Regions from separate parts of the Streptomyces sp. NPDC058335 genome, predicted to be linked through region 2. Evidence: predicted binding sites of a transcription regulator. Region 2 holds the regulator's gene; the other holds the start of a gene.

Region 1 (15,249 bases), on a different contig from region 2:
CTTGCCGGCGCCCTCGGCGCCGTTCAGGCGCAGGCCGGAGGGGCCGACTGCGGGGGCGTCCGCGACGGGCGGCTCGCCCTGGTTGCGCACCATGCCGATGTGCCACAGCTGCGGCACGACCGTCCCGCCGCCCGCGTGCACGGCCTCGGCGACCTTCGCCCACCCGGCCAGCTGCTCCTCGCCGTGGAACCGCGGCACCCGGTCGCTGTTCCCGGCCGAGTCGTGGCCGACATACGTGCCCTCGGTGACGATGAGACCGACACCGGCGGCGGCACGGCGGCCGTAGTACGACGCCACGTCCTCGCCGGGGACGCCGCCGGGCGAGAACATCCGGGTCATGGGCGCCATGGCGATGCGGTTCGGCACGGTCAGGCCGTTGAGGGAGACGGGACGCGCGAGGATCTCGGCGGCGCGGGAGGCGGCGGGGGCGGCAGTCACGACAGGGGACTCCTCGGAGAGGTCATGGTGGACATCGAGCAAGACGTCGAGCGGGGACATTCCGGACGGTATGTGCACATGCAAGAACTGGCCTCTCCCCTCAACGGCCCGCCCCGCCCCCGCCATTCCGCCCACTCCCCCACCACCACTGTGATCCGGGCCACGCCGACAGCCCCCGGCCACCCCGGAGAATGCCCCTATGCCGAAGCCCTCACCGGTGGTCTCCCCGCACGAGCTGGAACGTTCCTCCGTGGTCGCCAACAACACGATGAACCGTGAACGCGGCCTCACCGGGGTGAACAGCTACGCCCGCGAACTGGGCTTCCAGCCCCTGGAGTTCCTGGGCGGCCTGCCCGCCCCCGCCTGGCTGGACCTGTGCAGCGGTGAGGGACGTGCGCTGCGCCAGGCCGCCGCCGCGCTGCCCGCCACCGCGACCCTCACCGGCGTCGACCTGGTGGGCCCCCTCGCCCCCACCCCGGCCCCGCCGGTCCTGGAGGAGATCATCGCCTCCGTCGGCTCCTGGGTGCCGACCCGGACGTACGACCTCATCACCTGCGTGCACGGCCTGCACTACGTCGGCGACCAGCTCGGGCTCCTCGGCCGGGCCGCCTCCTGGCTCACCCCGGACGGACTGCTGGCCGCGCACTTCGACCCGGACTCGATCCGCCGCCCCGACGGCTCACCGGCGGGCCGCCCCGCCCTCGCGGCCCTGCGCGCGGCCGGCTTCCACTACAGCCCCCGCCACCACCGGCTCACCCTCCGAGGCGCCCGCACCCTGACCCTGCCGTTCCGGTACACCGGCGCGGACCCGGCCGCCGGCCCCAACTACACGGGCCAGCCCGCGGTCGCCTCGCACTACGAGCACTACGAGCACTAGCGCCGGTACCACGGGCGGGGGTGAAACGCCCGAGGGCGGCACCCCCCGCTTCAGCAGGGAGTACCGCCCTCGGTAGGAAAACCGAGCTTGATCAGCGATCAGGCTCAGAAGTCCATGTCACCGCCCGGCATGCCGCCGCCGGCCGGGGCAGCGCCCGCCTTCTCCGGCTTGTCGGCGATGACGGCCTCGGTGGTGAGGAACAGCGCGGCGATCGACGCGGCGTTCTGCAGCGCGGAACGCGTCACCTTCGCCGGGTCGATGATGCCCTCGGCGATCATGTCGACGTACTCACCGGTCGCGGCGTTCAGGCCGTGGCCGACGGGCAGGTTGCGCACCTTCTCGACGATGACGCCACCCTCGAGACCACCGTTGACGGCGATCTGCTTGAGCGGGGCCTCCAGGGCGAGCTTCACGGCGTTGGCGCCGGTCGCCTCGTCACCCTCGAGGTCGAGCTTCTCGAAGACCGAGGTGGCCTGGAGCAGGGCCACGCCACCACCGGCGACGATGCCCTCCTCGACGGCCGCCTTCGCGTTGCGAACGGCGTCCTCGATGCGGTGCTTGCGCTCCTTGAGCTCCACCTCGGTGGCGGCGCCGGCCTTGATGACGGCCACGCCGCCGGCCAGCTTCGCCAGACGCTCCTGGAGCTTCTCGCGGTCGTAGTCCGAGTCGCTGTTCTCGATCTCGGCGCGGATCTGGTTGACCCGGCCGGCGACCTGCTCCGAGGAGCCGGACCCGTCGACGATGGTGGTCTCGTCCTTGGTGATGACGACCTTGCGGGCCTTGCCAAGGAGGTCCAGGGAGGTGTTCTCGAGCTTGAGACCGACCTCCTCGGAGATGACCTCGCCACCGGTGAGGATGGCGATGTCGTTCAGCATCGCCTTGCGGCGGTCGCCGAAGCCCGGGGCCTTGACCGCGACGGACTTGAAGGTGCCGCGGATCTTGTTGACGACCAGGGTCGACAGGGCCTCGCCCTCGACGTCCTCGGCGATGATCAGCAGCGGCTTGCCCGACTGCATGACCTTCTCCAGGAGCGGGAGCAGGTCCTTGACGTTCGCGATCTTGGAGTTCGCGATCAGGATGTACGGGTCGTCGAGGACGGCCTCCATACGCTCCATGTCGGTCGCGAAGTACGCCGAGATGTAGCCCTTGTCGAAGCGCATGCCCTCGGTGAGCTCGAGCTCGAGACCGAAGGTCTGCGACTCCTCGACCGTGATGACGCCTTCCTTGCCGACCTTGTCCATGGCCTCGGCGATGAGCTCGCCGATCTGGGTGTCGGCGGCGGAGATGGAGGCCGTCGAAGCGATCTGCTCCTTGGTCTCGACATCCTTCGCCTGCTCGAGCAGGGCACCGGAGACGGCCTCGACGGCCTTCTCGATACCGCGCTTGAGGGCCATCGGGTTGGCGCCGGCGGCCACGTTGCGCAGGCCCTCGCGGACCAGCGCCTGGGCGAGGACGGTCGCGGTGGTCGTACCGTCACCGGCGACGTCGTCCGTCTTCTTGGCGACTTCCTTGACCAGCTCGGCGCCGATCTTCTCGTACGGGTCCTCGAGCTCGATCTCCTTGGCGATGGAGACACCATCGTTGGTGATCGTGGGGGCGCCCCACTTCTTCTCGAGGACGACGTTGCGGCCCTTGGGGCCGAGCGTCACCTTCACGGCGTCCGCGAGCTGGTTCATGCCGCGCTCGAGGCCGCGCCGCGCCTCCTCGTCGAACGCGATGATCTTGGCCATGTGAAGTGGTCCCTCCAGGACTGGGGGTGATTCCTTCGGACCGCGCCCGCGCCCGCGACGGACGGCTCGCCTGCCCCGTGGTTCCTTGCCCCACCTGGCCTGCGGGCCTCACCGACCCGGTCCTTCGTTGTCACTCTCACCTTCAGAGTGCTAACGCCAATGATTAGCACTCGACCCGTCCGAGTGCAAGGTGTGCCCGCGCAGCGGGCTCGTTGAGAGTGGTGGTCGGGTGACGGGCGGGCGCAAGCGGATCCGCCGGATCCGCAGGTGGACAACGCCGCCCGGCGGCACCCACCGCACCCGTCCGGACATGGCGAAGGGCCCGCACCCCTGGAGGTGCGAGCCCTTCGCGGATAGAACAGAAGAACGTCGCTGCAAGTCGGCGCGTGCTTCAGCCGGTCGCGAGCCGGACCATGTCCGCCTGCGGCCCCTTCTGACCCTGCGAGATCTCGAAATCGACCCGCTGGCCCTCTTCCAGGGTGCGGTATCCGTCCATCTGGATCGCGCTGTAGTGGACGAAAACATCCGCACCACCGTCGACCGCGATGAAGCCGTACCCCTTCTCCGCGTTGAACCACTTGACGGTGCCCTGAGCCATGCCTAACTCCCCTATTACTGGCCCTTGCACAGATCCACACTTCGCGGATCCGGGTCAGACCTCACCCCCCAAGTTCGTTGGGGGCGTGCGCCGGAACGCGTCGACCGCGGCTGAATGTATCTGTCCAACTGCCGTCTGCAACAGGTCAATCGGACGAGAATTCTGGACGCGAACGGTCCGGAGAAGAGTGAGAATTCGCCCGCATTCAGGGCAAGTCGGGCCCCACAAAGGGAATGAAAGGCGCAAAACACATGCACACTTTGGCTACTTCTCATCGCCTGCAACGGCGGAACTCATATGCGGCCGGCATGCAATGGGCGGCGCGTTCCCCAACTGTACCGCGCTCAACCACACTGAATTGCCCCCTCCGCTTCTCTCGCGGAGGGGGCAATTCGATGAACTCTCGGTAATTAACGTTACCGACGGTTACTACCGGCGGGTACTGAACACCGGTCAGCCACCGGCCACGGCCGGGATGATGGAGACACCGGCGCCGTCGGGGGTCGCCGTGTCCAGCCCCTTCTCGAAGCGGACGTCGTCGTCGTTGACGTACACGTTGACGAACCTGCGCAGCTTGCCCTGGTCGTCGAGGACGCGGGCGGCGATGCCCGTGTGGTTCTTCTCCAGGTCGGCGATGATCTCGCCGAGGGTGGCGCCCTCGGCCGGGACCTCGGCCTTGCCACCGGTGTAGGTGCGCAGGATGGTCGGGATGCGGACGGTCACGCTCATGCGAGGCCAGCCTCTCGGAAGGAGTCCAGGTTCGGACGGATGGTGGCGGTGAGGCCGGTGCCGGCCACCGCGTCGAGGGTCTTGAGGCCGTCCCCGGTGTTGAGCACGACCGTGGTCTTCGTCGGGTCGAGGAGACCGTTCTCGATCAGCTTCCTCGTCACACCGACCGTCACGCCACCGGCGGTCTCCGCGAAGATGCCCTCGGTCCGCGCCAGCAGCTTGATCGCGTCGACCACCTGCTCGTCGTTCACGTCCTCCACCGCGCCACCGGTTCGGCGCGCGATGTCCAGGACGTACGGCCCGTCCGCCGGATTGCCGATGGCGAGGGACTTGGCGATGGTGTTCGGCTTCTGCGGCCGGACGACGTCGTGGCCGGCCTTGTAGGCGACGGACACCGGCGAGCAGCCCTCGGCCTGCGCGCCGAAGATCTTGTACGGCCTGTCCTCGACGAGACCGAGCTTGATCAGCTCCTGGAGCCCCTTGTCGATCTTCGTGAGCTGCGAGCCGGAGGCGATCGGCACGACGAGCTGGTCGGGCAGCTGCCAGCCGAGCTGCTCGCAGATCTCGTACGCCAGCGTCTTGGAGCCCTCGGCGTAGTACGGCCGCAGGTTGACGTTGACGAAGCCCCAGCCCTCGCCCGCCGGGTCGCCGATCAGCTCGGAGCAGAAGCGGTTCACGTCGTCGTAGTTGCCCTCGATGCCGACGAGTTCGCCGCCGTAGATCGCGGCCATGACGATCTTGCCCTGCTCCAGGTCGTGCGGGATGAACACGCAGGAGCGGAAGCCGGCGCGGGCGGCGGCGGCGCCGACGGCACCGGCCAGGTTGCCCGTGGAGGAGCAGGAGAGGGTCGTGAAGCCGAAGGCGCGGGCGGCCTCGATGGCCTGGGCGACGACCCGGTCCTTGAAGGAGTGCGTCGGGTTGCCGGAGTCGTCCTTGACGAACAGCTTGCCGGCGTCGACGCCCAGCTCGCGGGCCAGGTTGTCGGCCTGGACGAGCTTGGTCCAGCCGGGGTTGATGTTCGGCTTGTCCGCCACGTCGGCGGGGACGGGCAGCAGCGGCGCATAACGCCAGATGTTCGCGGGGCCCGCCTCGATGCGCTTGCGGAGCTCCTCGGTGTCATAGGACGAGAAGTCGTACGCGATCTCCAGCGGGCCGAAACACTCTTCGCAGGCGAAGACCGGGCCGAGAGGCACGCGGTGTCCGCACTCGCGGCAGGAGAGCGCCGCGGCGGGACCGAGGTCGACGGAGTCTGTGGTGCTTGCAACTGTCTGCACAGCCATGTGAGGCGAGGCCCTTCCTCATCTTCCTCACGACGCATCTCGCCGTGAGACGGATTTGGCACCTTCCCTAGCCGGGAGCCTCGCCACAACAACGTGACAAGACCGGCTGGAGGGTTGCCGGGGCTTCATCGGGCCGTATCCCTCTGCCCCTCTGGATGAGCGGTATGAAGTTGTGGGTGGCGAACGCAGGCCACCTCGGACATGCGATGGTCATCCGCGTTGTTCAAGACTGTAACCGAAGGCCAGGACAGTTGAGATAGACGTCCGAACCGCGAGATGGATCACACCGTCACCCCTCGTGCACCAGGTGTGATCATGACAGTGAGGAGCCGCAGACCGTGCTGAAAGAAGCTGAAGCCTGGCTGGCCACCCGCTCCTGGTCCGTGACCGACCGCCCGCTGCACCGCATCCTGGCCGCGAAACGTGCCTCGGGTCAGACGGTCTCCGTGGTGCTGCCCGCCCTGAACGAGCAGGAGACGGTCGGTGACATCGTCGCGGTCATCCGCCACGACCTGATGCAGCAGGTCCCGCTGGTCGACGAGATCGTCGTCGTCGACTCGGGCTCCACGGACCGTACGTCCGAGGTCGCCGCGGCGGCCGGGGCGCGGGTCGTGCACCGGGACGACATCCTGCCCCGGATACCGACCGTGCCCGGCAAGGGAGAGGTGCTGTGGCGGTCGTTGCTCGTCACGACCGGGGACATCGTCTGTTTCATCGACGCCGACCTCAAGGAGTTCTCCTCCGACTTCGTCTCGGGGATCGTGGGCCCGCTGCTCACCGACCCCGCGGTGGATCTGGTCAAGGCCATGTACGACCGCCCGCTGGGCGGCGCTGCGGGCCAGGGCGGCCGGGTCACCGAACTCATGGCCCGCCCGCTGCTCAACATGCACTGGCCGCAACTGGCCGGCTTCGTGCAACCGCTCGGCGGTGAGTACGCGGCCCGCCGCAGCCTGCTGGAGCAGCTCCCGTTCCCCGTCGGCTACGGCGTGGAACTGGGCATGCTGGTCGACGCCCTGCACCTGGTGGGCCTGGACGCCCTCGCCCAGGTCGACGTCGGCGTGCGCAAGCACCGCCACCAGGACGGGCAGGCGCTCGGCCGGATGGCGGCGGCGATCTACCGCACCGCGCAGCTCCGGCTGGCCCGCGGGCACATGATCCGCCCCGCCCTCACCCAGTTCGAGCGGAGCACGGACGGCTTCGAGCCACGCACCTACTCCGTGGACACCGAGGAACGTCCGCCGATGGCGGAGATCGCCGAGTACGCGGAACGCAAGGCCGCGTAGCGGGTCGTGCGGGGCACGGCGTGCCGGGCACCGCATGGGCGGCACGTGGGTGGGGACGCCGTCCAACGCGCGGTCCGGCCGCCGTATACGGCCGGATACGAGCCGCCCACGGAGCGCATCCGTACGTTTGAGCGTTTCCGGACCGGGCTAGGTTGTGGCGTATGGCTTTCACGCGTGGTGCTGCTGCCGAGGGTGCTCAGGTGCTGGTCGCGTCCAACCGCGGCCCGGTCTCCTACCAGGTGCGCGAGGACGGTTCGCTGCACGCCAGGCGGGGCGGCGGCGGACTGGTCTCGGGACTGTCGGCGATCGGGCCGGACGCGGGCGCCCTGTGGGTGTGCTCGGCGCTGACCGACGGCGACCGCGAGGCGGTGCGGCGCGGGGTCGGCGAGGACGGCGTCCGGATGCTCGACATCCCGGCCGACGTGCACGCCGACGCGTACAACGGCGTCGCCAACTCCGTGCTCTGGTTCATCCACCACCTGCTCTACCAGACCCCGCTGGAGCCGGTCTTCGACGCGGAGTTCCGGCGCCAGTGGGCGTCGTACGAGACGTACAACCGCGCGTTCGCGGAGGCGCTGGCCGAGGAGGCCGCGGAGGGTGCGGCGGTCCTCGTGCAGGACTACCACCTGTGTCTGGTCCCCGGCATGCTCCGCGAACTCCGCCCCGACCTGCGCATCGGCCACTTCTCGCACACACCGTGGGCGCCGGTGGACTACTTCGCGCTGCTCCCCACCGACATCCGCGCGCAACTGCTGCGCGGCATGCTCGGCGCGGACCGCCTCGGCTTCCTGACCAGGCGCTGGGCGGACGCGTTCAGCGCCTGCTGCACGGAGTTCGTGGGAGGCCTGGGCAGCACCGAGATCGGCGTCCACGGTCTCGGGGCCGACGCCGACTTCCTGCGCGCCCGCTCCCACGAGTCCGACGTCGAGGAGCGCATCGTCGCCCTCCGCGAGGAGATCGGCGAGGGCCGCAGAACCATCGTGCGCGTCGACCGCACCGAGCTGTCGAAGAACATCGTGCGCGGTCTGCTCGCCTACCGGCAGCTCCTCGACGACCGCCCCGAGTGGCGCGAACGTGTCGTCCACGTGGCGTTCGCCTACCCCTCCCGCCAGGATCTCGCCGTCTACCGCGACTACACGGCCGAGGTGCAGCGGGTCGCGCGGGAGATCAACGAGCGGTACGGCACCCCCGGCTGGACCCCGGTCGTCCTGCACGTCAAGGACGACTTCGCCCGCTCCCTGGCCGCGTACCGCCTCGCCGACGTGGCGCTGGTCAACCCCGTCCGGGACGGCATGAACCTGGTCGCCAAGGAGGTCCCGATCGTCTCCGACCAGGGCTGTGCGCTGGTGCTGTCCCGGGAGGCCGGGGCGTACTGGGAGCTGGGCGAGGACGCCATCGTGGTGAACCCCTACGACGTCCTGGAGACCGCCCGCGCCCTCCACGAGGCGCTGACCATGGCCCCGGAGGAGCGGGCGGCGCGAGCCAAGAGGCTGACGGAGGCCGCGACCGCGCTGCCTCCGGCCCGGTGGTTCCTGGAGCAGTTGCAGGCGCTCCAGGCCCTCCAGCGCAGCTGACCGGAGAACACCCGCAAGCCCCACGCCCCGGCGGCACCACCGACGCCACTCGCGGCCACCCGAAACCCGCACTCCAGCCGACCCCACAGCAAGCCCCACGCCCCGGCGACACCGCCGACGCCACTCGCGGCGCCGGGTCCGCCGGCGAGCCGACCGGACAGCACCCGCAGCAAGCGCCAGGAAGCCCGACGACACCTGCACGCACCCCAAACCCGGCCCCCAGCCGACCCGACAACGCCCGCAGCAGCCCCACGACCCGGCGCGACCGTCGACGCCACTTACCGCCACCCCAAACCCGGCCCCCAGCCGACCCGACAACGCCCGCAGCAGCCCTACGACCCGGCGGGACCGTCGACGCCGCTTACGGCCACCCCAAGCCAGTCCCCACAGCAAGCCCCAGGACCCGGCGGCGACACTCCCACACGCCCCGAACCGCTCACCCCAGCCGACCCGACAGCGCCCGCAGCAGCCGCACGACCCCGGCGGGACCGTCGACGACCAGGTCCGCGCGCGCCGACAGCTCGGTCACCTCGGAGCTGCCGCTGGCCACCAGGAGACCGGGGACGCCGTCGGAGCGGAGCTTCTCCACCGCGGCGAAGGCGGGCAGGTCACCGAGGTCGTCGCCGGCGTAGAGCACCGCCTCGGCGCCGATCTCGCGGACGTACTCCGTCAGGGCCACGCCCTTGTCGACGCCCGGCGGCCGCAGCTCCAGCACCATCCGGCCGGGTTCGACGATCAGCCCGTGCCGGGTGGCCAGCTCGGCGAGCGGCCGGCGCAGTGCCTCGAACGCGGCCTCCGGGTCCTCCGCCCGGCGCGTGTGCACGGCGACGGCCCGCCCCTTCTCCTCGACCCAGGTCCCCCGCCCCGCCCCGGCCGCCTCCAGCACAGCGGGCAACTCGGCCCGCACGGCCGCGACACCCGGGTGCGGGTCGGGCGCGGAAACGGTCCCGGTACGGGCGTCCCACCGCTCGGCCCCGTAATGCCCCAGCACGGCGAGCCGCTCCAGCCCCGCCACCCCGGCGAACCCGCCGTTCCGCACGGCCACCGCGGCGGGCCGTCCCGTCACCACAGCGACGGAGGCCACCTTCGGCGCCAGCTCCGCGAGCACGGGCAGGGCATCCGGATGCGCCCGCGCATCCTCCGGATTCTCCACGATCGGCGCGAGCGTCCCGTCGAAGTCGAGCCCGACGAGAGTGCCGCGCGGCTTGGCCAGGATCGCGGCGAGCGCCTCGCGGCCGTGGGGGGTGGTGGGGGTGGGGAGGTGGGAGTCCGTGGGGTGCGTCTCTTGGTTGCCCATACCGGTGACGATAGCCAACGCCGGTACCTGTCAGCCCGGTCGGCCGCACCCAGCCCGTCCGGCGATTGAGGACGAGGCCCCTTCAGGGCCGACAGCGGGGGTCTGGGGGCGCAGCCCCAGGGACGGCACCCCCTGCCAACCCGCGCAACAACCCGCAGAACAACCCGCGCAGACTCACCGCTCGGCCCGGCGGGCCTCCCGCACGCGCCGCAGCCGATTGACCGTCACCGGATCGTGCGCCAACGCCCTCGCGTCATCCAGCAGCGCGTTCAGCAGCTGGTAGTACCGCACGGGCGACAGATCCAGCTCCTCCCGGATCGCCCGCTCCTTCGCACCGGGCCCCGAGAACCCACGCCGCTCGAGGGCGAGGATGTCGCGCTCCCTCGCCCCGAGCCCGTCTTCATCCGCTGCCCGCTCCATGCCCGCACGGTAACGCAACGGCACGCGACCCGGCTCAGCCGGCGGAGCCGCTGTCCGCGGTCGTGGCCGTCGTCTGGAGCTGGCCAAGGACCCCCGCCGGGCTGCCGCCGGGCTGCACGGCCTGACCGATCCGCTTCTTCACGTCCGCGCTGACCGCCGCCCACGAGGTGCGCCCCACCGGGTACAGCTCGGACACCGGCAGCTGGTCGAGGAAGGGCTTGAGGTCGGCGTCCTGGGAGGCGGCGGTCATGGTCTGGGAGGCGGAGTTGGTGACGGGCAGCAGGTCGTACTCGCGGGAGAAGGCGAGGACGTTCTTCTCGCTGTAGACGAAGTTGAGGAAGTCCTTGATCTGCTCGGCGTGCCCGTTCTGCTTGAACGCGGTCATCCAGTCGGCGACGCCCATGGAGACCTTGGTCGGCCCGTCCACGCCGGGCATCGGGACCATGCCGAACTTCACGCCCTTCTGGGCGGCCGCCTTCATCAGCGAGGGATGCCCGTTGAGCATGCCGACCTGCCCGGCGGCGAACGCGGCGAACGCGTCGGCCCGGTTGAGCTTGCCGGGCGCGACCGGCCCGGTGAGGTCCTTGCCGACCAGCTCGTTCTTCAGCCAGGTGAAGGTGTGGACGTTCTCGGTCGAGTCGAGGCTGTAGCCGGTGGCGGTCTCGGTGTAGCCGCCCCCGCCGCTGAGCAGCCACTGCATGGTCTCGGCCTGCGCCTCTTCCGGGCCGAGGGGCAGGGCGTACGGGTATTTCACGCCGTCCGCCTTGAGCGCGGCCGCGTCCTCGGCCAGCTCGGACCAGGTGGTCGGCGCGGTGAGGCCGGCCTTGGCGAAGAGGGTCTTGTTGTAGAACAGCAGCCGCGTGGAGGAGGCGAACGGCATGCCGTACTGCACGCCGCGCACCTCGCCCGCGTCGGCGAGCTGGGGCACGAAGTCGGCCTGGACGGGGATGGAGAGGACGTCGCCCGCCTTGTAGAGGAGGTCCTCGGCGGCGTAGTCGGAGTAGGCGCCGATCTGTGCCATGTCGGGGGCCTTGTCGGCGTCGACGAGCTTCTTGACCTCGCGGTCGACGTCGTTCCAGGAGTGGACGGTGACCTCGACGGTGACGCCGGGGTGGTCCTTCTCGTAGGCCTCGACGAGTTCGGCCCAGTACTTCTCGGAGCTGTTGGCGCTGCTGTCGCCGTAGTCGGCGGCGACGAGTCTCAGGGTGACGTCGCCGGAGTCACCGGTGAGCCCACAGCCGGCGAGGACCGCCGTCATGCTCAGGGTGGATGCCACCGCGATCGGTCCCGACTTCGCTGCCCGCCGCTGCACTGTGCTCTCCCGCTCCCCTGACGGCCGTGCCCGCGTGCACACACCATGCACACATAAATGCTCCGACCATTGAAACCGCTATCCGGAGTAAGGTCTACACCACGCAAGTGGACTAGACCTCTCGTGGGTCCTCGGGCCACACTGTCTCCGTGAGACATGTCATCGCCCTCGATGTGGGCGGCACCGGGATGAAGGCCGCCCTCGTCGGGGCGGACGGCGCGCTGCTGCACCGGGCCCGCCGGGCCACCGGCCGCGAACGCGGCCCCGACGAGGTCGTCGCCGGCATCCTGGACTTCGCCGCCGAGCTGCGCGCGTACGGCGTCGAGCACCTCGGCGAGAGCGCGGCCGCCGCGGGAGTCGCGGTCCCGGGCATCGTCGACGAGGCGAACGGCATCGCCGTCTACGCCGCCAACCTCGGCTGGCGCGACGTCGACCTGCGGCGGCTGCTCACCGCCCGGCTGGGCGGCATCCCGGTGGCCCTCGGGCACGACGTCCGCACGGGAGGACTCGCGGAAGGGCGAATCGGCGCAGGTCAGGGCGCCGACCGCTTCCTCTTCGTGGCCCTCGGCACGGGCATCGCGGGCGCCATCGGCGTGGACGGCCGGGTGGAGGCGGGCGCCCACGGCTTCGCGGGCGAGATCGGCCACATCGTCGTACGCCCCGGCGGGACGCCCTGCCCCTGCGGGCAGCGCGGCTGCCTGGAGCGGTTCGCGTCGGCGGCGGCGGTCGGCGAGGCATGGGCGGCGGCCTGCGGGGACCCGGAGGCGGACGCCGCGGACTGCGCGAAAGCCGTCACGTCCGGCGACCCGAACGCTGTCCGGATCTGGCAGCAGGCTGTCGACGCGCTCGCCGACGGCCTGGTCACCGCCCTCACCCTGCTGGACCCGCGCACCCTCATCATCGGTGGCGGCCTGGCCGAGGCGGGGGAAACCTTGTTCACACCGCTGCGGAACGCCGTCCGCCGGCGGATCACCTTCCAGAAACTCCCGGAAATAGCCCCAGCGGCGCTGGGCGACACAGCCGGATGCCGGGGCGCAGGACTACTGGCCTGGGATCTCCTCGATTCGACCGACCGCACGGAGGTATCGACCTGATGGCCACCCCAGGGGCGCGAGGCACTGCGCGACCAGCCACGACGTACCCGCAGCCCGCGACCGGCACCCGCGGGCAGACGCTGGTCGGCGCCCGGGTCGTCATGCCGACCGGCACGATCACCGACGGCCGGGTGACCATCGACGGCACCCGTATCGCCCCCCAAGCCCCGCAGGGCACCGCCCAGGTGATCGACGTGAAAGACCACTGGCTGGTCCCCGGCTTCGTCGACCTGCACAACCACGGCGGCGGCGGAGCCTCCTTCTCCGGCACCGCCGAAGACGTACAGAAGGCCATCGACACCCACCGCCGCCACGGCACCACCACCCTCGTCGCGTCCACCGTCACCGACGACATGGACGTCCTGGTCCGCCAGGCGGGCCTGCTGAGTGAGCTGGCCGAGCAGGGCGACCTGGCCGGTATCCACTTCGAGGGCCCGTTCATCTCCCCGTGCCGCAAGGGCGCGCACTCGGAGGGGCTGCTGCGCGACCCGGATCCGGCGGAGGTGCGCAAGCTGATCGACGCGGCGCGCGGCAGGGCGAGGATGGTGACGCTGGCCACCGAGCTGCCGGGCGGCATCGATTCCGTACGGCTGCTGGCCGAGCACGGGGTGATCGCGGCCGTCGGCCACACGGATGCCACGTACGAGCAGACGGTGGAGGCGATCGAGGCGGGGGCGACGGTCGCCACCCACCTCTTCAACGCCATGCCGCCGCTCGGGCACCGCGCGCCGGGCCCGATCGCCGCGCTGCTGGAGGACGAGCGGGTGACGGTCGAGCTGATCAACGACGGCGTCCATCTGCATCCGGCCGCGCTGGAACTGGCGTTCCACCGGGCGGGGGCGGGCCGGGTCGCGTTCATCACGGACGCGATGGACGCGGCGGGCGTCGGTGACGGCCGATACATGCTCGGCCCGCTGGAGGTCGAGGTCAGTGAGGGCGTGGCCCGGCTGGCGGAGGGCGGTTCGATCGCCGGTTCCACGCTGACGCTGGACCGGGCGTTCAAGCGGGCGGTGACGGTGGACCGGCTGCCGGTGGAGGACGTGGTCGCGGCTCTGTCCGCGAACCCGGCCCGGCTGCTGGGCATGGACGACCGGGTGGGCTCCCTGGAGCCGGGCAAGGACGCCGATCTGGTGCTGCTGGACGAGAACTTCGACCTCAAGGGCGTGATGCGGCAGGGGGTTTGGGTGGTGGATCCCCAACTGGCCTGAAATATGCGCCGGTAGCGGGCCCGTGGAGAGACGGTGGCCGACCCTGGGACTGGGCCGACCGCCGTCTCTTTGGCATGATCAGGACGTCCGGAAGGACGGATTCAGGCGAACAACAGGCGAACGCCGGTGATCGGGGGAGGTCGGGGTCAGGTGATTCTCACGGTCACGGTGAACACCGCTCTCGACGTCACCTACCGCGTCCCGGCCCTGCTCCCGCACGCCACGCACCGGGTGACCGAGGTGGCCGAACGCCCCGGCGGCAAGGGACTGAACGTGGCACGGGTCCTGGCCGCCCTCGGGCACGAGGTGACGGTCACGGGTTTCGTGGGCGGCCCCACCGGCCGTGTCGTACGGGAGCGGCTCACCGGCGTGACCGACGCGCTGGTCCCGTGCGCGGCCCCGACCCGCCGTACGCTCGCCGTCGTCGACGAACGCACCGGCGACGCCACGCAGTTCAACGAACCGGGGCCGGTCATCACGCCCGCCGAGTGGTCCGCGTTCCAGGAGGCGTACGAGCGTCTGGTGGCCGGTGCCGACGCGGTGGCCCTGTGCGGCAGCCTGCCGCCGGGGGTGCCGGTGGGCGCGTACGCGGGTCTGGTGCGCACCGCGCGGGCCGCGGGCGTACCGGTGCTGCTGGACACCAGTGGTGAGGCGCTGCGCCGCGCGGTCGCCGCGCGCCCCGATCTGATCAAGCCGAACGCCGAGGAGCTGGCCGAGCTGACCGGCTCGCACGAGCCGTTGCGCGCGACGCAGGACGCCCGTCGGCGCGGTGCCCGCTCGGTGGTGGCGTCCCTGGGCCCGCAGGGCCTGGTCGCGGCGACGCCGGAGGGCCGCTGGCGGGCCACCCCGCCGGCCCGGCTGCGCGGCAACCCGACGGGCGCCGGGGACGCGGTGTCCGCCGGCCTCCTCTCGGGCCTGGTCGAAGGTCTCCCCTGGCCCCGCACCCTGGCCCGAGCGGTCGCCCTGTCCGCGGCGACGGTCCTGTCCCCGACGGCGGGCGAGTTCGACCGGACCGCCTACGAGGAGCTGGTGGGCAGGGTGGCGGTGACCGGGGAGGTCACCGCTGCCTGAGCGGGGTTACTCCTCGACCTGGCCCTTCTTCAGCCAGAACTGGTCCAGGAGCACATTGCACTTGTCGCCGGTCTCACAGGAGAGGCTGATGGTGTTGGTGCCCTTGGTGAGGCTGGGCCAGGCGAAGGTGGTGGTCCAGCCCTTCGCGAAGTCGCCGTCGGCGGCCTTCGCGTAGTTCTTCATGCTGAGCGGCTGGCCGAACTTCTTGCCGTTGACCGTGAGGGTCATCGACTGGTCCTCGCCGGCGGTGCTGTAGTGCGCGAACAGCGTGTACGCGCCGTCCTCGGGGATGCCGTCGACGCTCCAGGTGACGGAGTTGCCGGCCTGGTTCATGGCGA
Region 2 (15,249 bases):
CGCGCACCCCGCTCGTCATCGACATCCTGGTGGACCGGGTCCACCAGGACGGTTAGGACGGGAACTCGTACGCGTCGACCTCGGCCAGGTACCGCGCCCGCAGCTTCTCGTCGTCCTCCAGGAAGGAGGCGGTGAAGGAGTTGCGGGCCAGTTCCCGCAGCCGCTCCTCGCCCAGGCCCAGCTCCGACCGTACGGCGTCGAAGTTGTCGCCCGCGTAGCCGCCGAAATAGGCCGGGTCGTCGGAGTTGACCGTGCAGACCAGCCCGGCGTCGAGCATCGCGGGCAGCGGGTGGTCGGCGAGGACGTCGACGGTCCGCAGCCGCACGTTGGACAGCGGGCACAGCGTCAGCGGGATCCGCTCCCGCACCAGCCGCTCCACCAGCGCCGGGTCCTCCATGCAGCGCAGCCCGTGGTCGACGCGCTCGATGCCGAGGACGTCGAGGGCCTCGGTGATGTACTCCGGCGGCCCCTCCTCACCGGCGTGCGCGACCCGCCGCAGGCCGAGGGCGGCGGCGGCCTCGTAGACCTCACGGAACTTCACGGGCGGATGCCCGACCTCCGCCGAGTCCAGCCCGATGCCGGTGATCCGGTCCAGGTACGGCTTCGCCGCGTCGAGCGTCTCCAGCGCGGACCCGGCCGACTCGTCGCGCAGGAAGCACATGATCAGCCGGGTGGAGACGCCGTGGTTCGCCTCGCTGCCGCCGAGCGCCCGCCACAGGCCCTCGACGACCGTGCCCATCCCGATGCCCCGGGCGAGGTGGGCCTGCGGGTCGAAGAAGATCTCCGCGTGCCGCACGCCCTGCGCGGCGGCACGGGCGAGGTAGGCGTTGGCCAGGTCCTCGAAGTCCCGCTCGGTGCGCAGGACCGCCATCAGCTCGTAGTACAGGTTCAGGAAGGACTGGAGGTCCTCGAACCGGTACGCCTCGCGGAGCGCCCCGGTGTCGGCGTACGGCAGCTCGACACCGTTGCGGGCGGCCAGCTCGAAGGCCAGCTCCGGCTCCAGCGTGCCTTCGATATGCAGGTGCAGTTCAGCTTTGGGGAGGGGCATCAAAGTATCGTACGGGTCTTTTACCGTCGTTTCGGAACCGGCACCCGTAGGAGGTCGTGCGCCACCGAGAGCTCCCCCACGAACCCGGCCGCCCGCGCCTGCCGCTCGAACTCTTCGGGGTCGCCGTAGCGCTGGCTGAAGTGCGTGAGCACGAGATGCCGGACACCCGCGTCCCGCGCGACCCGCGCCGCCTGACCGGCGGTCAGATGGCCGTGGTCGACGGCGAGCTGCTCGTCCTCGTCGAGGAACGTCGACTCGATGACCAGCATGTCGCAGCCCTCCGCCAGCTCCCCGACCCCGTCGCACAGGCGGGTGTCCATGACGAACGCGAACCGCTGCCCGCGCCGCACCTCGCTGACCTCCTCCAGCGACACCCCGCCGACCGATCCCTCCCGCTGGATACGGCCGACGTCCGGCCCCCGGACACCGCGCGCGGCGAGCTTGTCGGGCAGCATGCGGCGGCCGTCGGGCTCGGTCAGTCGGTAGCCGTAGGACTCCACCGGGTGCGAGAGCCGGCGGGCGTCCAGCGTGTACGACGGGGTGACGGCGAGGGGTCCGTCGCCGTCGACCGGGACCTCGGTGATGCCGACGGTCTCGCGGTAGGCGGTGGCGTACCGGAGCCGGTCGAAGAAGCGCTGCCCGGACCGCGGGAAGTGGGCGGTGACCGGGTGCGGGACCCGGTCCAGGTTGACGCGCTGGATCACCCCGGCGACGCCGAGGGAGTGGTCGCCGTGGAAGTGCGTGACGCAGATCCGGTTCAGGTCGTGCGCGGCGACCCCGGCCCGCAGCATCTGGCGCTGCGTGCCCTCCCCGGGGTCGAAGAGGATGCCCTCGCCGTCCCAGCGCAGGAGATAGCCGTTGTGGTTGCGGTGCCGGGTCGGGACCTGGCTGGCGGTGCCGAGGACCACCAGTTCACGTACGGACACGGATCAGCCGGGGGGCCACTGGAGGCCACGGCCGCCGAGGACGTGCGCGTGGGCGTGCCAGACGGTCTGCCCGGCGCCGCTGCCGGTGTTGAAGACGATGCGGTAGCTCTCCAGCTTCTCGTCGTCGGCGACCGCCCGCGTCTCGCGCAGGACGTCCGCGGCGAGCTGCGGCGCCTCGGCGGCGAGGGTGGCGGCGTCCACGTGGTGCGCCTTGGGGATCACCAGGACGTGGGTGGGCGCCTGCGGGTTGATGTCCCGGAAGGCGACGGTCGTCTCGGTCTCCCGCACGATCGTCGCGGGGATCGTCCCCGCCACGATCTTGCAGAACAGACAGTCGTCCTGCGGCTCGCCTGGCATTCGGATCCTCCTCGCACCGGTGATCTCTTACGGGCATCGTAGCGACGGCCGGCACGACGCAGCGCGGACCGGCATCATCAAGCCTGTCCGGCACTCGATGACGAGGGCGTCCAGGCCGGAAGCGGGGGTCCGGGGGCGGCAGCCCCCAGGGACGGCCGCCCCGACGCCGGCGGGCTACGACTCCGGGAGCGGCGGAGCCACCTTCGCCGGGGTCTCCTCCAACGCGAGCAGCGCCAGCCGTACCGCCTCCTCCAGCTGGACGTCCCGTCCCGCCGCATGGTCCTGCGGCCGCACCACGACCTCCACGTCCGGATCGACGCCGTGGTTCTCCACGCCCCACCCGTAGCCGTCCAGCCAGATCGCGTACTTGGGCTGGGTGACCAGCGTCCCGTCGACCAGCCGGTACCGGCTGTCGATCCCGATCGTGCCGCCCCACGTCCGCGTGCCGACCACCGGTCCGATGCCCAGCGCCTTGACCGCCGCGTTGACGATGTCCCCGTCGGACCCGGAGAACTCGTCGGCGACCGCGACGACGGGCCCGCGCGGCGCGTCCTCCGGATAGCTGTACGGCCGCATCCCGCGCGGCACGTCCCAGCCGACGATCCGCCGCGCCAGCTTCTCCACGACGAGCTGGGAGGTGTGGCCGCCCCGGTTCTCCCGGACGTCCACGACGAGCCCCTCGCGGGCCACCTCCACCCGCAGGTCGCGGTGGATCTGGGCCCAGCCGGGGGCCTGCATGTCCGGCACGTGGAGATAGCCGAGCCGGCCGCCGGACGTCTCGTGCACGTACGCCCGCCGGTCGGCGACCCAGGCGTGGTAGCGCAGCGGCTCCTCGTCGTCGACGGGGACGACGACCGGGTGCCGGGGTTCGCCCCCGCCGGACGGCGAGACGGTCAGCTCGATCGCCTTGCCCGCCGTACCGACGAGGAGGGGTCCGGGTCCGGCGACCGGGTCCACGGGGTGGCCTGCGACGGCGAGGATCGCGTCGCCCGCGCGCACCGCGACGCCGGGCGCGGCGAGCGGGGAGCGGGCGTCGGGGTCCGAGGTCTCCGACGGCAGCACCCGGTCGATTCGCCAACTGCCGTCCTCGTGACGGGAGATGTCGGCGCCGAGCAGGCCCTGGCGGGCGCCGCCGCCGTAGCCGCGGGGGACGACATAGGCGTGCGAGGTGCGGAGTTCGCCGTGCACCTCCCACAGGACGTCGACGAGGTCGTCGCGGGTGGCGACCCGGTCCAGGAGCGGCCGGTAGCGGTCGAGGACACCGTCCCAGTCGATTCCGCCGAGGTCGGGCAGCCAGAAGTTGTCCCGCATGAGGCGGCCGGTCTCGTCGTACATCTGGCGCCACTCGGCGGCCGGGTCGACGGTCTGGCGGACGCGGCCGAGGTCGACGGTGAGGTTGCTGTCGCTGTCCTCGTCGCCGGAGGCGCGCCGGTCGCTGGGGACCACCTTGAGCTTGCCCTCGGAGCGCAGCAGCAGCCGCTTGCCGTCACCGCTGACCTCGAAGGCGTCGGCGTCGGGTGCGAGGTGTTCGAGGCGCTGCTGGACGAGGTCGTAGCGCTCCAGCTCGGTGTCCGGGTCGGGATCGTCGGGGGTGGCGCGGGAGGCGCCGAGGACACCGCGCACGGGGTGGCGCAGCCACAGCACGCCGTCCTTGGCGGCGCGCAGCCCGGAGTAGCGGCCGGCCTCGACGGGGAAGGGCACTATCCGGTCGGCGAGGCCCTCCAGGTCGATCCGGGTGGCCGGGGTGCCCTCGCTGTCGGGTGTCTCGTCCTTGTCGGGGGCCTCGAAGGGGCGGCCGTGCCGCTGCGGCCCGAACGGCGAGGGTGTGGTCGCGGCGAGCGGGATGAGGTGCGGGCGGGCCCCTTCGATGAAGGAGAGGTCGAAGGCGTGCTCGTCGTAGACCGGGTCGAAGGCGCGCGTCGACAGGAACGCGAGGTGCTTGCCGTCGAGGGTGAACGCGGGCGCGAAGTCGTGGAAGCGCAGCGGGGTCGCCTCGGTGACCGACAGGTCGGCGGTGTTGGCGAGCTTGAGCCGGCTGAGCGGGCGCGGGCCGGGGTGCGACCAGGCCAGCCAGGCCGAGTCGGGCGAGAAGGCCAGGTCGGAGACCTCGCCGTCCTCGCTGCGGTCGACCTCGCGGACCTCGCCGGTCTCCCGCTCGACGAGCAGCAGCCGTCCGTCGTGCGCGGCGACGGCGGCCCGGCTGCCGTCGGGTGCCATGGCCAGTTCCAGCACCCGGCCGAGGCGTCCGGCGGCCAGCCGGCGCGGGGTGGCACCCGGTGCGAGGCCGGTGGCGGGGGCGAACTCCAGGGCGTCGTCGCCCTCGGCGTCGGTCACCCACACCACCCACTCCTCGCCCTCCGTGCGGAAGGTGCGCGGCAGCCGGGCGCGGACGCCGGGTTCGGCGGCCAGGGCGCGGGCGGGGCCGTGGCGGTGGGTGACCCAGTGGACGGCGCCACGCACCTCCACGGCGCTGCCGCGGGCGGTGTGGTCGGGGGTGGCGGAGCCGAGCCAGCGGGCTGCGGGCACCGGGTACGGCCGCCGGTCGGTGCGCTGCCCGCCGAGCCGGACGTCGATGCGGCGCGGCTCGGCGCCGTCGAGGTCGTCCAGGATCCACAGTTCGCCGGCGGAGCAGTACACCACCCGGCTGCCGTCCCCGGCGGCGTGCCGGGCGTAGTAGCCGTCCAGCGGTGTGTGCCGCCGCAGGTCGGAGCCGTCGGCGAGGGAGGAGTAGAGCGCGCCGGTGCCCTCGTGGTCGGAGAGGAAGGCGATCCGGTCACCCGCCCACACCGGGTACTCGATGTTGCCGTCGAGGTCCTCGTGCAGCCGCGTGAACTCGCCGTCGCCCTCCCGGTCGATCCACAGCTTGCCCGCCGTGCCGCCCCGGTAGCGCTTCCAGGCGGCGGCCTCCCGGCCCATCGACGCGGACACCAGCACGGTGTGCGGACCGAAGGCGACACCGCCGACGGGCCCGTACGGCAGGGTGGTGGCCGGTCCGCCGTCGAGCGGGACCGCGCGGACCCAGCTGCGGCGCAGGCTGGCCTGGTCGTGGGTGCTCAGCACGAGCACCCGGCCGTCGGGGGTCCAGCCGCGCACCCTGGTCTGAGGGCTGCCCCAGTACGTCAGCCGGGTGGCGGGTCCGCCGTCGACCGGGGCGATGTGCACCTCGGGAGCGCCGTCGCGGGTGGAGGTCCAGGCGACGGTGGTGCCGTCGGGCGAGATGCGGGGCAGGGTGACCGGCATGTTGTCGGCGCTGACGCGCCAGGCGCGCCCACCGTCGAGGGGCGCGAGCCACACGTCGTCCTCGGCGGTGAAGGCCACCAACTCGCCGTGCAGGTGCGGGAATCGGAAGTACGCGGCAGGCGTCACGGGCTGTGTCACCCGATCACTCTAGGCAAGGGCGGGGGCGACCGACAGGGGTTCGGATCACTTGCTCGCGCAGGTCACTTGGTGTCGGCGGGCCCGCAGCGCGTGTCGCCGTCGCACCGGACCGTCTCGGTGACGGTCACGGTGACCGTGGGCCGCCCCGGTTCGGCGGGCTGTGCGGAGCGCGGCGGGGCGAGCGGCGAAGGGGTGGCGGACTTGCAGTCGCCGAGCCCGCCCACCCGGAACAGCTGCTTGTCGCCGACGTCCGCGCGGAGGTCGCCGCGCACGCAGGAGCCGTCGACGGCACGTGTGACGTGGCCGGTGACGGTGATGTCCCGCCCGTTGCCGGTCTCCCCCTCGCAGTCGACGGAGGCGACCGTCTCCCGGCCCGCGGAGGCCCCGTCGCCGTAGTCGGCGGTGCAGGTCAACCACCGTACGTCGACGTCCCGGCGCTCGATCTCGGCCGTGGCCGCCTCGTCGGTGGTGTATGCGACGGCCGCCGAGCCGATCCCGCCCGGTTCGCACGCCACCGCCCCGCCCACGGCCAGGACCGCGAGCCCCGCCACGGCCGCCGCACGTGTCCCGCGCGCCCGGCCCCGCATCCGTCTCCTCCATGCCCCCATGGAAGGCAGCCTGCCACCGCCGGCGGGGTCGCGGTAGAGCACTTAACGCCATGCGCCGCAGCGCCGCACCGGTCTACGGTGACCGCATGCGCGACCACCGCCGCCTGAGGAAACTGACCGTCGACGACACGACCGCCTACCTGTGGACGGTCCGGCACCGGCACCGGGACGGCCAGGGCTGCCGGGACGTCCTCACCCTGGCCCGGGACGGCGTGCGCACCAGGATCGTGTTCCGGGAGGGCGAGGGCCGTTACGTCGGCGGCGGCGCGTACTCGCACAGCGGCGGTGTCGGCGACCGCACCCACCACCTCAACCTGCACCTGCCCGGCACGGTGCGCGCCCTCCTCGACGAGGCCGTCCGCCGCGGACTGCTCCCGCAGGAGGGGCACGAACGGGAGCTGGACGGCTGGATCCTGTTCGACGCCGTCAGCCGCGCGGCAGCAGCCACGCCCCAGGCTCCACCTGGCGGCCCTCCCGGTCCTTGAGGCGGGCGGGTCAGGACCAGCGGCCGGTCCGGCCCAGGATCAGGGCGGCGGCCGCCGTCCCGGCGGTCGAGGTCCGCAGCACGCTCCGCCCCAGCCGGTACACCTTGGCGCCGGCCTCCTCGAAGAGTGCCAACTCCTCGGGGGAGACGCCCCCTTCCGGTCCGACGACGAGCACGATCTCGCCGTCCGTGGGGAGTTGGGCGGTGGCGAGGGGTTCGCTGCCGTAGTCGCGGTCCTCGTGGAGTACGGCCGCGAAGTCGGCCCGCGCCAGAAGTGCCGCCACCTGCTTGGTGGTCGCCGCGTCGGCGACCTCGGGGAAGCGGACCCGGCGGGACTGCTTGCCGGCCTCGCGGGCGGTGGCCCGCCACTTGGCGAGCGCCTTCAGCCCGCGGTCGCCCTTCCACTGGGTGATGCAGCGGGAGGCGGCCCACGGCACGATCGCGTCGACGCCGGTCTCGGTCATCGTCTCGACGGCCAGCTCGCCCCGGTCGCCCTTGGGCAGCGCCTGCACGACGGTGATCCGCGGCGACCCGGCGGGCTCCTCCGCCACCCGCGTCAGACGGACGACCAGCCGGTCCTTGCCCTCGGCTGCGACGACCTCGCCCTGGGCCCAGCGGCCGGTGCCGTCGGTGAGGACGACCTCCTCACCGGTCCGCAGCCGCTTCACGGAGACGGCGTGCCGCCCCTCGGGCCCGTCCAGCACGAACTCGGCGGGTCCGCCCGGCAGTTCCCCGACGACGAACACGGGCGCGGTCATCGCGCACCGCCCGCGCCGCCGGCACCGGCCGCGCCACCGCCCGACAACGCTGTCCTCGCCGTGTCGAGTTCGCCCTTCAGCACCTCCACCAGCTGCCCGGCGGGCAGCGCGCGGGCCAGCCGGTGTCCCTGGCCCGCCCACAGGGCCATGCCCTGCGCGTCGCCCGCCTTCGCGGCGGCCTTGCGCAGCGGCGAGGTGAGGTGGTGGACCTCGGGGTAGGCGGCGGGCGCGTACGGGCCGTGCTCGCGCAGGAAGCGGTTGACCAGGCCGCGGGCCGGTCGCCCGGAGAAGGCGCGGGTCAGTTCCGTACGCACGAAGAGCGGGTTGGTCAGCGCCTCCTTGTGGACGGCGGCCGCGCCGGACTCGGGGGTGGCCAGGAAGGCCGTACCGAGCTGGGCGGCGCTCGCTCCGGCGGCGAGGACGGCGGCGATCTGGCCGCCCCGCATCAGACCGCCCGCGGCGACCAGCGGCAGGCCCACGGCCTCCCGGATCTGGGCGATCAGTGCGAGCAGGCCGATGCCGGAGCCGTCGTTCTCGGGGATGTCCCGGTGGGTGCCCTGGTGGCCGCCGGCCTCCACGCCCTGCACGATCACCGCGTCCGCGCCCGCCCGCTCGACGGCGATGGCCTCCTCGGCGGTGGTCGCGGTGACCAGCGTGAAGGTGCCGGCCCGGCGCAACGCGTCCAGCACGTCCCGGCCGGGCACGCCGAAGTGGAAGGAGACGACCGGCACCGGGTTGTCCAGCAGCACCGCCAGTTTGGCCTCGTAGCCGTCGTCGCGGCCGCTGTCCGGATCGCCCAGCTCGGTCTCGTACCAGGCGGCCTCACCGGCCAGCTGATGGGCGTAGACCTCGACGGCGCCGGTCTCCGCGTACTCCGGCTGCGGCATGAACAGGTTCACGCCGAAGGGCCGGGAGGTGAGACTCCGCAGCTGTTTCATCTCCTGGTACAGGCCGTCGGCGGTCTTGTACCCGGCGGCCAGGAACCCCAGCCCGCCGGCCTCGGACACGGCGGCGGCAAGCTGCGGGAGGGAGACGCCGCCCGCCATGGGGGCCTGCACGATCGGGAGAGGGAAGAGATCGGTCAGTGCGGAGGACATGACGGCATGTTGTCACGTCCCCGGAACAAGTCCGAACCGACCCCCGACCAGCCGTCCGGTGTTTGCGGACGAGGCCGTGCAGGGCCGAAAGGGGGCCTGGGGCGCAGCCCCCGGGTTCGGGACGGGAAGGGGCGGCGGGGGCGAGAACCCCACCGCCCGCACACCCCAGCCACCGTCACCGCCCGTTGAACGCGTCCTTCAGCCGGGAGAACAACCCCTGCTGTCCGGGCTGGAACTGCCCGAGGGGCCGCTCCTCACCCCGCAGCTTCGCCAGCTCCCGCAGCACCCGCTCCTGCTCGGGATCCAGCTTGTTGGGCGTCTGCACCTCGACATGCACGATGAGGTCGCCGCGCCCCCCGCCCCGCAGATGCGTGACACCGCGCCCGTGCAGCGGGATCGACTGCCCGGACTGCGTGCCGGGCCGGATGTCGACCTCCTCGAGACCGTCGAGCGTCTCCAGCGGCACCTTCGTGCCGAGGGCCGCCGCGGTCATGGGCAGGGTCACCGTGCAGTGCAGATCGTCGCCGCGCCGCTGGAACTGCGCGTGCGGCAGCTCGTGGATCTCGACGTACAGGTCACCGGCGGGACCGCCGCCGGGCCCGACCTCGCCCTCACCGGCGAGCTGGATGCGGGTGCCGTTGTCGACACCGGCCGGGATCTTCACCGTCAGCGTGCGGCGCGAGCGCACCCGTCCGTCGCCCGCGCACTCCGGGCACGGGGTCGGCACCACGGTGCCGAAGCCCTGGCACTGCGGGCAGGGCCGCGAGGTCATGACCTGGCCGAGGAAGGACCGCGTCACCTGCGACACCTCGCCGCGGCCGCGGCACATGTCACAGGTCTGCGCGGTGGTGCCCGGCGCGGCACCCTCGCCACTACAGGTGGTGCAGACGATCGCCGTGTCGACCTGGATGTCCTTGGTCGTGCCGAAGGCGGCCTCGTCGAGGTCGATCTCCAGCCGGATCATCGCGTCCTGGCCGCGGCGGGTCCGCGAGCGCGGCCCGCGCTGCGACGCCGTGCCGAAGAAGGCGTCCATGATGTCGGAGAAGTTGCCGAAGCCACCGGCTCCGAAGCCGCCCGCGCCGCCGCCCGCCTGGGAGAGGGGGTCGCCGCCGAGGTCGTAGACCTGCTTCTTCTGCGGGTCCGACAGCACCTCGTAGGCGGCGTTGATCTCCTTGAACCGCTCCTGGGTCTTCGGATCGGGGTTGACGTCCGGGTGCAGCTCGCGTGCGAGCCGCCGGAAGGCCTTCTTGATCTCTTCCTGCGACGCGTCGCGGCGCACGCCGAGAACGGCGTAGTAGTCCGTGGCCACTTACGACTCCGCCAGGATCTGTCCGACGTACCGTGCCACTGCGCGTACCGCTCCCATCGTTCCCGGGTAATCCATGCGGGTCGGTCCGACCACGCCGAGCTTGGCGACTGCCTCGCCGCCCGAACCGTAGCCGACCGACACCACCGAAGTGGAGTTGAGTCCCTCGTAGGCGTTCTCGTGACCGATGCGTACGGTCATGCCCGAATCCCCGGCCTCGCCAAGGAGCTTGAGGAGCACGACCTGCTCCTCCAAGGCTTCCAGGACGGGTCGGATGACGAGGGGAAAGTCATGTCCGAAGCGGGCGAGATTGGCGGTTCCGCCGATCATCAGCCGCTCCTCGTTCTCCTCGACGAGCGTCTCCAGCAGGGTGGAGAGCACCGTCGTGACCGTGCCGCGGTCCTCGTTCTCGAAGGCGTCGGCCAGGTCTTCCACCAGACGCGGCACATCGCTGAAGCGACGGCCCGCGACCCGGCTGTTCAGCCGCGCCCGCAGATCCGCCAGCGAGGCCTCGCCGAAGGGCGCCGGGCAGTCCACCATCCGCTGCTCGACCCGCCCGGTGTCCGTGATCAGCACCAGCATCAGCCGGGCCGGCGCCAGCGCCAGCAGCTCGACGTGCCGCACGGTGGAGCGGGTCAGCGACGGATACTGCACGACGGCGACCTGCCGGGTGAGCTGCGCGAGCAGCCGTACGGTCCGGGCCACGACGTCGTCCAGGTCGACGGCGCCGTCCAGGAAGTTCTGGATGGCCCGCCGCTCGGGCGCCGTCATCGGCTTGACGCCGGCCAGCTTGTCGACGAACAGCCGGTAGCCCTTGTCGGTGGGGATGCGCCCGGCACTGGTGTGCGGCTGGGCGATGAACCCCTCGTCCTCCAGGGCGGCCATGTCGTTGCGGACCGTCGCCGGTGAGACGCCGAGGTTGTGCCGCTCGGTGAGCGCCTTGGAACCCACCGGTTCCTCGGTGCCGACGTAGTCCTGGACGATGGCGCGCAGCACTTGAAGCCTGCGTTCACTCAGCATCCGCGCTCACCTCCAGAAAGTCGTCCCCAGTCCCCCGGGCGCCTCGCCTGGCACTCTTCATATCCGAGTGCCAGCGTTCCCCGGCCCAGTGTACGGCTGTGGGGTACACCCGGGGCAAGGTCGGTCGCCCGGCCGGGCTGCCAGGGCTAGCGTCGCGGTATGACGGTGACTTGGGAAGAGCTGGGGTGGGAGCGGATCGCCACGGGGGTCGGCCGGTGCCGGCTGCCAGGCTGGGACTGCACGGCGGGGCTGGTCGTCGGGGACGGGCGGGCCCTGTTGGTGGACGCCGGGTCGAGTCTCGCCGAGGGTGCCCGGCTGCGGATGCACGCCGAGGACCTCGCAGGTCACCGTGTGACCGATCTCGCTCTCACGCACCCCCACTTCGACCATGTCCTCGGGGCGGCCGCCTTCGCGGGCGCCGAGGTCTACGCGGCGGTGGGCGCGGACACCGTGCCGGCGGAGGAGCTGCGCGCGGACGCCGTCCGCAACGGTCTCGACGACGCCACGGCCACGGAGGCCGCGGACACGCTGGTACGGCCCCGCCACCTGGTCTCCGGCGAGTGGACCCTCGACCTGGGCGGCGGCCGGCAGGCCCTGCTGGCGAACGTCGGCCCCGGCCACACCGCGCACGACCTGGCCGTCCTCGTCCCGGCGAGCCCCGCCTCGCCCGAGGTCGTCTTCTGCGGCGACCTCGTCGAGGAGTCCGGTGAGCCGCAGGCGGGCCCCGACGCCGTACCGTCGCACTGGCCCGCCGCCCTCGACCGGCTGCTGGACCTCGGCGGTGAGGACGCGCTGTACGTGCCCGGTCACGGCGCGGTGGTCGACGCGGCGTTCGTCCGGGCCCAGCGGGACGCGCTGGCCGCGCGTTTCGGCGTGTCGCTGTGACCGTGCCGGGGCTTCTCCTATCGTCATCCGAATGCGCCCACCCGTCTCCCACGAGGGCCCTCCGGGCCCGCGCCCTCGCGTGTACCCTGCCGACCTGACCCCTCCGTGGAAGCAGAAGCAGCGGCCCGCCCCCGAGGTCCCGGCGGAGCCCGGTCTGGTGGTGGAGGAGCCCGGCACCGGTTTCTGCGGCGCGGTGATCCGCTGCGAGGCGGGCACGGTCACCCTGGAGGACCGCTTCGGCAAGCACCGTGTCTTCCCGCTGGAGCCACGCGGCTTCCTCCTGGAGGGCCGGCCCGTGACCCTGGTCCGCCCCACGTCGTCCGCTCCGGTACGGCCCGCCCGTACCGCCTCCGGTTCGGTCGCCGTGCCGGGTGCACGCGCCCGGGTCGCGCGCGCCGGCCGTATCTACGTCGAGGGCCGGCACGACGCCGAACTGGTGGAGAAGGTGTGGGGCGACGACCTGCGCATCGAGGGCGTGGTCGTGGAGTACCTGGAGGGCGTGGACGACCTGCCGTCGATCGTCGCCGAGTTCGCCCCCGGCCCCGACGCCCGCCTCGGCGTCCTCGTGGACCATCTCGTCCCCGGCACCAAGGAGTGGCGCATCGCCCAGTCGGTGACGAGCGAGCACGCGCTGGTGGTGGGCCACCCGTACATCGACGTCTGGGAGGCGGTGAAGCCGTCCGCGGTGGGCATCCCGGCCTGGCCCCGCGTCCCGCACGGGCAGGACTGGAAGACGGGGGTGTGCCGGGCGCTGGGCTGGCCCTCGGACAACACCGGCGCGGTGTGGCAGGCGATCCTGAAGCGGGTGGGCTCCTACCGCGACCTGGAGCCGGAGCTGCTGGGATCGGTCGAACGTCTCATCGATCACGTGACCGTGCCCTGAGCCGCCGCTCGTGCTCCCCGCCGCCGCGGGGCTCCCTCTCAGTCCACCAGGTCCCGCACCACCGCGTCCGCCAGCAACCGCCCCCGCAGGGTGAGCACGGCATGCCCCCGCTCGTACGGACCCTTCTGCAGCAGTCCCTCCGACAGGGCCCGGCGCGAGGCCGCGAGCCCGTCCGGCCGCAGCAGCGACAGGGGCGCCCCCTCCTTCAGCCGCAGCTCCAGCAGGATCCGCTCGACCCTGCGGTCCTCCTCCGAGAGGATCTCGCGGCCGGCGCCCGGTGAGCGGCCGCCCGCCAGCGCCCCCGCGTACGCCCCCGGGTGCTTCACGTTCCACCAGCGCACGCCGCCGACGTGGCTGTGGGCTCCCGGGCCCGCGCCCCACCAGTCGGCACCCCGCCAGTACAGCTCGTTGTGCAGGCAGCGGCCCGCCTCGGAGGTGGCCCAGTTGGACACCTCGTACCAGTCGAAGCCCGCCGCGGCCATCGTCTCCTCGGCGATCAGGTACCGGTCCGCGTGGACGTCGTCGTCGGTCATCGGGACCTCGCCGCGGCGGATCCGGCGGGCGAGCTGGGTGCCCTCCTCGACGATCAGGGCGTACGCGCTGATGTGGTCGGGTCCGGCGCCGAGGGCGGAGTCCAGGGAAGCCCGCCAGTCGTCGTCCGACTCGCCGGGGGTGCCGTAGATCAGGTCGAGGTTGACGTGCTCGAAGCCGACCCCTCGGGCCTCCGCGACGCAGGCCTCGGGGCGGCCGGGCGTGTGGGTGCGGTCGAGGACCTTCAGCACGTGCTGCCGGGCGCTCTGCATGCCGAAGGAGATCCGGTTGAAGCCGCCCTGGCGGAGCGTGGCGAGGTACGCCGGGTCGACGGACTCCGGGTTGGCCTCGGTGGTGACCTCCGCGTCCGCGGCCAGCCCGAACTCGTCGCGGATCGCCGTGAGCATCCTGACCAGATCACCGGCCGCGAGCAGGGTGGGCGTACCGCCGCCGACGAAGACCGTGCGGACCTCGCGCGGGTCGTCGCCGAGGACCTTGCGGGCCAGCCGGATCTCGTCGATCAGGGTGTCGGCGTAGTTGTCGCGGGAGGCGAGGACGCCGCCGGTGCCGCGCAGCTCGGTGGCGGTGTACGTGTTGAAGTCGCAGTAGCCGCAGCGGGTCGCGCAGTAGGGCACGTGCAGGTAGAACCCGAGGGGGCGGTCGGCGGCCCCGGCGAGCGCGGAGGCGGGCAGCGCGCCGTCGGTGGGGACGGGCTCGCCGTCGGGAAGAGCGGAAGGCATGTCTTCCATTGTCCCGTACGTGGCGCGAAGGTCCCCTGGGTCCCCTGTCGCGCTATTCCGCCTGGAGGACCAGCAGGGCCAGGTCGTCCTCCGGGGGCCGGCCGCCGAACTCGTGGACCAGGCTGCGGATCCGCTCGGCGATCAGTTCCGCCTCCAGCCCCGCGCAGCCGGACAGGGCGATGGCGAGGCCGTCGCCGTCGTCGAACTGACGGGAGCCCGAACGGCGCTCGGTGACGCCGTCGGTGACGCACAGCAGGGTGTCGCCGGGCCACAGGTCCAGGCTCTCGCTGACGTACGTGGCGTCCTCGACGACGCCGAGGAGGGTCTGCGGCTGCGCGACCGTGATCACGCTGCCGTCGGGCCCCAGCAGCAGGGGCAGCGGGTGGCCCGCCGAGGCGAGGGTGCAGCGGACTCCGCCGTCGAAGGGCACGAGTTCGCCGTAGAGGAGGGAGAGGAACCGGGTCTGCGGCCCGTCACCGGGGCCCGCGGGACCGACGAAGGCGCGGGCGGCGGCGTCGGCGGCCTCGGTGGCGTCGTCGAGGAGGAGCTGGTTGAGCCGGTCGAGGACGTCGGCGACGCCGTACCCCTCGCGGGCGAGCAGCCGCAGCCAGGGCCGGGCCAGCCCGATGACCACGGCCGCCTCGGGGCCCTTGCCCTGGACGTCGCCGACCGCGAAGCACCAGCGGCCGTCGCCGACCGGGAACAGGTCGTAGAAGTCGCCGCTCGGCCCGCCCTGCTCGCGCGGCTCGTACACGAGGGCGCTGCGCAGGCCGGGGATCTCGGCGACCGCGCCGGGCAGCAGACCGCGCTGGAGGACGGCGCTGATGGTGGCCTGGCGGGCGTACTGGCGGGCCGCTCCGATGGCGAGCGCCACGCGCCGGCCGAGGTCCTCGACGAGCCCGGTGACCTCGTCGGGGAAGCGCAGCAGCCCGGCCCGCCCGATGACGAGGGTGCCGAGCGGGCGGCCGCCGGCGACCAGGCGGTAGGCGAGGGCGGCGCCGTGCTGGCCGAGCGCGGCGCCGGGCCAGGGGTGGGCGGCGGGTCCGGAGCCGGGGCCGTCGGGCGGGCGCGGCAGGTCCTTCTCCAGGGCCCGGCGCAGTTCCTCGACGTGGTTCTCGCTGACGTGCCAGACACGGGCCAGCCGGGGCCCCGGTCCGTCGTCCCAGCCGGCCCGGGAGCCGAGTTCGTCCTCCAGCCAGACCGCGCACCAGTCCGCGAGGCGCGGCAC

Evidence for each region. Region 2 encodes HrcA, which represses chaperone genes, less so after heat shock. Its sites were predicted from a motif close to TTNGCACTCNGNNNNNCNGAGTGCNAA; they were not measured.
Region 1: the regulator HrcA is predicted to act here: its motif matches at 3,209-3,235, upstream of groL (chaperonin GroEL).

What each region holds. Positions count from the first base shown of each region.
Region 1 is NZ_JBHXHX010000002.1:142,616-157,864, reverse strand. Features, by position in the region: gene ACFWJX_RS03840 (NADH:flavin oxidoreductase) at 1-498, opposite strand, end outside; gene ACFWJX_RS03835 (methyltransferase domain-containing protein) at 638-1,315, shown strand; gene groL (chaperonin GroEL) at 1,420-3,045, opposite strand; gene ACFWJX_RS03825 (cold-shock protein) at 3,437-3,643, opposite strand; gene ACFWJX_RS03820 (MoaD/ThiS family protein) at 4,097-4,372, opposite strand; gene thrC (threonine synthase) at 4,369-5,652, opposite strand; SAM riboswitch class I at 5,668-5,814, opposite strand; gene ACFWJX_RS03810 (glucosyl-3-phosphoglycerate synthase) at 5,991-6,935, shown strand; gene ACFWJX_RS03805 (trehalose-6-phosphate synthase) at 7,097-8,509, shown strand; gene otsB (trehalose-phosphatase) at 8,946-9,806, opposite strand; gene ACFWJX_RS03795 (DUF3263 domain-containing protein) at 9,981-10,226, opposite strand; gene ACFWJX_RS03790 (extracellular solute-binding protein) at 10,261-11,484, opposite strand; gene ACFWJX_RS03785 (ROK family protein) at 11,688-12,632, shown strand; gene nagA (N-acetylglucosamine-6-phosphate deacetylase) at 12,632-13,840, shown strand; gene ACFWJX_RS03775 (1-phosphofructokinase family hexose kinase) at 13,991-14,911, shown strand; gene ACFWJX_RS03770 (carbohydrate-binding protein) at 14,918-15,249, opposite strand, start outside.
Region 2 is NZ_JBHXHX010000020.1:25,511-40,759, forward strand. Features, by position in the region: gene ACFWJX_RS31920 (hemin ABC transporter substrate-binding protein) at 1-56, shown strand, start outside; gene ACFWJX_RS31925 (adenosine deaminase) at 53-1,048, opposite strand; gene ACFWJX_RS31930 (ribonuclease Z) at 1,069-1,974, opposite strand; gene ACFWJX_RS31935 (histidine triad nucleotide-binding protein) at 1,978-2,331, opposite strand; gene ACFWJX_RS31940 (S41 family peptidase) at 2,506-5,709, opposite strand; gene ACFWJX_RS31945 (hypothetical protein) at 5,772-6,296, opposite strand; gene ACFWJX_RS31950 (hypothetical protein) at 6,404-6,802, shown strand; gene ACFWJX_RS31955 (16S rRNA (uracil(1498)-N(3))-methyltransferase) at 6,813-7,559, opposite strand; gene ACFWJX_RS31960 (nitronate monooxygenase) at 7,556-8,656, opposite strand; gene dnaJ (molecular chaperone DnaJ) at 8,832-9,965, opposite strand; gene hrcA (heat-inducible transcriptional repressor HrcA) at 9,966-10,982, opposite strand; gene ACFWJX_RS31975 (MBL fold metallo-hydrolase) at 11,142-11,867, shown strand; gene ACFWJX_RS31980 (DUF3097 domain-containing protein) at 11,899-12,750, shown strand; gene hemW (radical SAM family heme chaperone HemW) at 12,789-14,021, opposite strand; gene ACFWJX_RS31990 (SpoIIE family protein phosphatase) at 14,074-15,249, opposite strand, start outside.